3 regions of the Leifsonia sp. KNZ12-8B genome follow, and region 1 is predicted to be linked to each of the others. Evidence: predicted binding sites of a transcription regulator. Region 1 holds the regulator's gene; each other region holds the start of a gene.
The links. Region 1 encodes HspR, which represses chaperone genes until heat shock. Its sites were predicted from a motif close to AAGTTGAGTCNNNNNGACTCAACTT; they were not measured.
Positions count from the first base shown of each region.

Region 1 (2,261 bases):
CGGGGGCAAGATAGGCCCCACCCCCGGGGGGGGGGGGGGGGGGTGGGGGGCGGGGGGGGGCCCCCCCCCCCCCCCCCCCCCGCGCCTGTGGCGGCGGGGCGCCCCCGGGCCCCCCCCCGCTCCCTCATCCGCCCGCACCACACCATCCACTACGACTACGACCACGACAGACTGAGAGAGGAGGCGCCGTGGCAAGCCAGGACTGGTTCGACAAGGACTTCTACAAGGTCCTTGGCGTCTCCAAGGACGTCAGCGAGGCGGACCTCAAGAAGACCTACCGCAAGCTCGCGCGCAAGTACCACCCCGACTCGAACCCCGGCGACGCCGCCGCGGAGGCGAAGTTCAAGGAGATCAGCGAGGCCTACTCGGTGCTGAGCGATCCCGAGGAGCGCAAGGAGTACGACCAGGTGCGGGCGATGGGCTCCGGCGCCCGGTTCACCGCGCCCGGCGGTGGCGGCCAGGGCGGCTTCGACGACGTCTTCGGGGGCATGTTCGGCGGCGGCGGGCAGCGGGGCTACACGTTCCAGCAGGGCGGCTACCCCGGCGGCGGCCAGTTCGACGACGTGCTCGGCGGACTGTTCGGCAACGGCCGCTTCGGCCAGACGAGTGGAGGCTTCCGCGGCTACGGCGGCCCGACCCGCGGCCGCGACGTGACCGCCCACACCACCATCGACTTCGTCACCGCGACCAAGGGCGAGACCATCACCCTTCAGGCGTCCGACGGCAAGCCGATCAAGGTCAAGATCCCCGCCGGCGTCGCCGACGGGCAGAAGATCAAGCTGCGCGGCAAGGGCCAGCCCAGCCCCGACGGCGGCGAGGCCGGCGACATCGTGCTCACCGTGAGCGTGCGCAAGCACCCGGTGTTCGAGCGCGACGGCCTCAACCTCCGGGTGACCGTCCCGGTGACCTTCGCGGAGGCCGCGCTCGGCGCGACCATCGAGGTCCCGACCCTCGGCGGTGACCCGGTCAAGCTGCGCGTCGCGCCCGGCACCCCGAGCGGCCGCGTGCTGCGGGTGAAGGGTCGCGGCGTCGAGACGTCGAAGGGCACCGGCGACCTGCTCGCGGTGGTCCAGGTCGCCGTCCCGTCGCACCTCACCGACAAGGCGAAGGAGGCGCTGGAGGAGTTCGCGAAGGCGCTTCCCGACGAGAACCCCCGCGACGACCTCCTCGCCAAGGCGCGGAGCTGACGATGGACGAGCACAGCCAGGTCTTCGTGATCTCGATCGCGGCCGAGCTGGCGGGGATGCACCCGCAGACCCTCCGCCAGTACGACCGGCTCGGGCTCGTCTCCCCCAGCAGGACGGCGGGCAAGTCCCGCCGCTACTCGATGCGCGACATCGAGAAGCTCCAGGAGATCGCGCGCCTCGGCAGCGAGGGCGTGAGCCTGGAGGGCATCCGCCGCATCCTCGAGCTCGAGGACCAGGTGCGGGAGCTGCACGGCCGCGTCCGCGAGCTGGAGTCGGCGCTCGCCGACGAGCTCCTCAACCGCCCGGGCCGCCGCGTCTTCGCCGCCGGCTCGGAGGGCGAGGTCGTCTCGCTGCGCGCCGGCACCCGTGTGCGCCGCAGCAACCAGGTCGTCGTGTGGAGGCCGCTGGAGCGCTGAGCTCCCCGCCGAGGGGCGTCGTTGTGTCGCAATTCCGCCCGGATGGCGACACATCGGCGCCCTTCGGCGTCTCGCAGTAGGCTGATGCCCGCGGTCGCGCTCACGAGGCGCAGGGCCGCATCGCACTCGAAGACCCCACGAGGACGTGACCCATGAGAGCCCTGTACAAGTCCGCGGCCGCACCCGGCCTGGAGCTGGTCGAGCGACCCGAGCCGCAGATCGGCCCCGAGGATGTGAAGATCCGCGTGCTGCGGACCGGCATCTGCGGCACCGACCTGCACATCCAGCGCTGGGACGACTGGGCCGCCTCCGCCGTCGCCGCGCCGCTCATCCCCGGCCATGAGTTCTACGGCGAGGTCGTCGAGGTCGGCGACCTGGTGCACGACGTGGAGGTCGGCGACCTGGTCTCGGGCGAGGGCCACATCGTGTGCGGCACCTGCCGCAACTGCCGCGCCGGCCGTCGCCAGATGTGCATCCGCACGAAGGGCGTCGGTGTGCAGCGCGACGGCGCGTTCGCCGAGTTCCTCGTGCTGCCCGCGACGAACGTCTGGGTGCACCACAGCGCGATCGAGCCGGAGGTCGGGGCGCTGTTCGACCCGCTCGGCAACGCCGTGCACACCGCGCTCGCCTTCCCGGTCGTCGGCGAGGACGTGCTCGT
Region 1 covers NZ_JBPGXM010000078.1:45-2,305, forward strand. The annotation lists gene ACR9ZG_RS12150 (DnaJ C-terminal domain-containing protein) at 189-1,187, shown strand; gene ACR9ZG_RS12155 (heat shock protein transcriptional repressor HspR) at 1,190-1,603, shown strand; gene tdh (L-threonine 3-dehydrogenase) at 1,756-2,261, shown strand, end outside.

Region 2 (2,261 bases), on a different contig from region 1:
GGCCGAGGAAGAGGAACGATCCGGTCGGCCGGTCGGGGTCGGAGATGCCGGCACGGGTGCGCCGCACGGCATCGGCGACCGCCTGCACGGCCTTCTTCTGGCCGATGATGCGGCGGCCCAGCTCGTGCTCGAGGTGCAGCAGCTTCTCGGTCTCGCCCTGCGTGAGCCGGTCCACCGGGATGCCGGTCCACGCGGCCACCACCGCGGCGATGTCGTCGGCCGTGACCTGCTCGTTCACCATGCGCGGGTGGTCGTGCTCGGCCTGCTCGGCCTCCGCCAGCTCGCGCTCGATGCTCGGGATGGTCTCGTACTCGATGCGCGAGGCCTCCTGGTAGCGGCCGTCGCGCAGGGCGAGGTCGCGCCGGGTCTTGGCCTCGTCGAGCTGGGAGCGGAGCTCGCCGACCCGGTTGAGCGACGCCTTCTCGGCGCGCCAGCGGGCCTGCAGCTCCTCCAGCTGCGCCTCCTGCTCGCGCAGGCGCTCCTGCAGCTGGGCGAGGCGCTCCTTCGAGGCCTCGTCCTTCTCCTTCTTGAGCGCGAACTCCTCGAGCTTCATGCGCTCGACCACGCGCTGGAGCGTGTCGATCTCGACCGGGGCCGAGTCGATCTCCATCTTGAGCCGGCTGGCGGCCTCGTCGATCAGGTCGATGGCCTTGTCCGGCAGCTGCCGCGCGGTGATGTACCGGTTGCTGAGGGAGGCCGCGGCGACCAGCGCCGAGTCCTCGATGGTGACGCCGTGGTGCGCCTCGTAGCGGCCCTTGAGCCCGCGCAGGATGGCGACCGTGTCCTCCACGCTCGGCTCGCCGACGTAGACCTGCTGGAAGCGCCGCTCCAGCGCCGCGTCCTTCTCGATGAACTCGCGGTACTCGTCGAGGGTGGTCGCGCCGATGAGCCGCAGCTCGCCGCGCGCCAGCATCGGCTTCAGCATGTTGGACGCCGCGACGGAGCCCTCGCCGCCGCCGGCGCCCATCAGGATGTGGAGCTCGTCCACGAACGTGATGATCTCGCCCTGGGCGTCGTTGATCTCCTTGAGGACGGCCTTCAGCCGCTCCTCGAACTGGCCGCGGTACATCGCGCCGGCGACCAGCGCGGAGAGATCGAGCGAGACGAGCTGCTTGCCCTTGAGCGAGTCGGCGACGTCGCCGGCCACGATGCGCTGGGCCAGCCCCTCCACGACGGCGGTCTTGCCGACGCCGGGCTCGCCGATGAGCACGGGGTTGTTCTTGGTGCGCCGGGTCAGCACCTGGCTGACGCGGCGGATCTCGGCGTCACGGCCGATGACGGGGTCGAGCTTGCCGCTCTTGGCGATCTCGGTGAGATTCACGCCGTACTGTTCGAGCGCGCTCTTGGCGTCCTCCTGCGTGGAGGGCGCGCCCTGCATGTTCGCCATAGGTGTCCTTTCCAACGGGGGCGAAGTTGAGTCTACTAAGCTCAACTTTCGTTGTGGAGAGGGTATTCCGCCGCAGGCGAACTTTTCCGGCGTCGGCAGCCGAGGCAGCGACGAGGGCGCCCGCCCGTGGCGGCGCACCCTCGTCGGCCTGCTCTTGTCGGCCTGCTCTCGTCGGCCTGCTCTCGTCGGTCTGCTCAGAGAGCCGAGATCCCCGCGGTCGCGATCTCGAGGTCCTGCTCCGGGGTCCCGCCGCCGGAGCCGATCGCGCCGATCAGCGCGCCGGACTCATCGATGATCGGCAGGCCGCCGGCGATGAAGGCCAGGTGCTCGACGCTCGCGTCCGCGAGGGTGTGGAGCGGTGCGCCCGGCTGGATGGCCGCCGCGAGGTCGCCCGACGCGGCGCCGCCGAAGAAGATCGACGTGCGCGCCTTGGCGAAGCTCGACTCGATCGAGATCAGCGGGGCGCCGTCCTGACGGATCGAGGCGACCATGCGCGCGCCCGTGTCGAGGACGGTGATCGAGGACGGGACGCCGAGCTCGGTCGCCGTGGACTCCGCCGCCGCGATGATCCGCTGGGCCTGGCTGAGGGTGATGGACATTCGTTCTTCCTTTCATCGTCACCGGCGGGCGCCGGTGAGCGGGTCGGTGTGGTGGAGGGGCGCGTCGTCAGGCGCCCGGCTCGTCGGTCACGACGACCTTGCCGATGACGCGGCCGCTCTCGACCAGGCCGTGCGCCTCCCGGAGCGTCGCGGCGTCGATCGGACGAAGCACGGTGGTCGCCGTTGTCCGCAGCCGGCCGGCATCGACCAGGCGGCCGACGGACTGGAGGATGTGGTGTTGGCGGACCAGGTCCGGCGCCCGGTGGAGCGACCGC
Region 2 covers NZ_JBPGXM010000107.1:1,710-3,970, reverse strand. The annotation lists gene ACR9ZG_RS14305 (ATP-dependent Clp protease ATP-binding subunit) at 1-1,387, opposite strand, end outside; gene ACR9ZG_RS14300 (GlcG/HbpS family heme-binding protein) at 1,582-1,986, opposite strand; gene ACR9ZG_RS14295 (zinc-binding alcohol dehydrogenase family protein) at 2,054-2,261, opposite strand, start outside.
Region 2: the regulator HspR is predicted to act here: its motif matches at 1,411-1,435, upstream of ACR9ZG_RS14305 (ATP-dependent Clp protease ATP-binding subunit).

Region 3 (2,261 bases), on a different contig from region 1:
GTCGAGGTTGGCCGGGCCGTTCTCGGTCAGCGAGAGGTAGGGCAGCTGGATGCTGGTCGACATGCTCGACGACAGCTCCTTCTTGGCCTGCTCCGCCGCCTCCTTCAGGCGCTGGAGGGCGATCTTGTCCTTGGAGACGTCGACACCGGTCGAGTCCTTGAAGCGCTTGATCAGCCACTCCACGATCCGCTGGTCCCAGTCGTCGCCGCCGAGGCGGTTGTCGCCGGCGGTCGCGCGGACCTGGATGGTCGAGAAGTCGTCGTCCTTGCCCACCTCGAGCAGGGAGACGTCGAAGGTGCCGCCACCGAGGTCGAAGACGAGGATGAGCTCGTCCTCCTTGCCCTTGTCGAGGCCGTACGCGAGCGCGGCCGCGGTCGGCTCGTTGATGATGCGGAGCACGTTGAGGCCCGCGATCTCGCCGGCCTCCTTGGTGGCCTGACGCTCGGCGTCGTTGAAGTACGCCGGGACCGTGATGACCGCGTCGGTCACGGTGTCGCCGAGGTACTGCTCCGCGTCGCGCTTGAGCTTCTGGAGGATGCGCGCCGAGATCTCCTGCGGCGTGTACTTCTTGCCGTCGATCTCCTGGGTCCAGTCGGTGCCCATGTGGCGCTTGACCGACGAGATGGTGCGGTCGACGTTGGTGACGGCCTGCCGCTTCGCGGTCTCGCCGACGAGCACCTCGCCGTCCTTGGTGAAGGCGACCACCGACGGGGTGGTGCGGAAGCCCTCCGCGTTCGCGATGACCGTGGGCTCTCCGCCCTCGAGCACCGAGACGACGGAGTTGGTGGTTCCGAGGTCGATACCTACTGCACGTGACATGTGTGCTTTCTCTCCTTATGTTGCCGTTGCAGAAAAGTCGTGGGGTCAAGAGTTGAGTCTGACCGACTCAAGAGTGTCATCCGCGCGGGATGGTGTCAAGGTCGGGCACCCAAAACTTGAGTACGTAAGACTCAACTTTGCTGGTGGGGCGGGTATTCCCTAGCCCAGCGACATCCGCTCGCCCGTGTCCGACGGCGCGGGGTCGGGCAGCCGGCGCATCCGCAGCGAGATCCCGATGCCGGCGAGGCCCGCCACGATCGGCACCGAGAGGGCGATCTGCAGGGCCAGGGGGCGCGACTCCGTGTTGATGCGGACGACCTCGTCGCGCACGGCCTCCGGCTCGTCGGCGAGGAGCTCCTTCAGCTGCGTGTTCGACATCACCTGGGCGTCCTCCTCCAGCGCCGCGGCCACACGGTCCTTGTCGTCCGCCGGCAGCACCGTGCTGGAGGCGGCGGCCGCGCCGAACGTGGAGGCGAGGGTCGCGAGCATGATCGCGCCCGCGAACGCGAGGCCGAACGACAGGCCGAACGATCCGGCGGCGGAGTTCACGCCGGCGGCCTCGCTCACGCGCTCGTCGGAGATGGGCGAGAGCGTGTAGTTGTTCAGCTGCGAGACCAGGAGGCCGAGGCCGCAGCCCGCCACGATGAGCGGCAGCGTGAGGTACCAGCCGGAGGTCGCGATCGGGACGAGCGGGATGATCGCGGCGATCCCGAGCACGAGCAGGCAGAAGCCCCAGAGGATGAGGTTCGCCGGCCTCCCGCGGGCCACCCTCCCGGCGATGATCGCCACCGCGAACATGCTCAGCGAGAGGGGCGCGATCGAGAGCCCGGCCCACAGCGCGTTGTACTCGAGCACCATCTGCAGATAGATCGGCAGCGCGATCATCGTGCCGCCGAGCGCGACCTGCTGGAGCAGCTGGCCGCTGGTGCCGGACTGGAACAGCTTGGACCGGAACAGCCCGGGATCGAGCAGGGTCGCCCTCCCCCGCTTCCGCTGGGCCAGCAGCCACACGACGAGCCCGCCCAGCCCGGCCACGCCGAGGACGATCAGGAGGAGCACGCGCTCGCCGCCCTCCTGCCAGACCAGGATGCCGGTCACGATGCCGCCCATGCCCACGACCGACAGCAGCGCGCCGACCAGGTCGACCGACCGGGAGCCGGTGTACGGCACGTCCTTCACCAGACCGATGCCCGACAGCACGACGGCGATGATCACGGCCTCGATGAGGAAGCCGACCCGCCAGGAGAGGAACGTTGTGACGACGCCGCCGAGCAGGGGCCCGACCGCGGCGGCGATGGCGGCGGAGGCGCCGACCAGGGCGTACACGCGCTTCTGGTGCTCTCCCTCGAAGTTGCCGTGGATGAGCGACTGCATCGCGGGCAGCAGCAGGGAGGCGCCGATCCCGCCGATCACCGCCCAGAACAGGATGATCGCGCCCAGAT
Region 3 covers NZ_JBPGXM010000164.1:3,117-5,377, reverse strand. The annotation lists gene dnaK (molecular chaperone DnaK) at 1-819, opposite strand, end outside; gene ACR9ZG_RS17165 (MFS transporter) at 979-2,261, opposite strand, start outside.
Region 3: the regulator HspR is predicted to act here: its motif matches at 933-957, upstream of dnaK (molecular chaperone DnaK).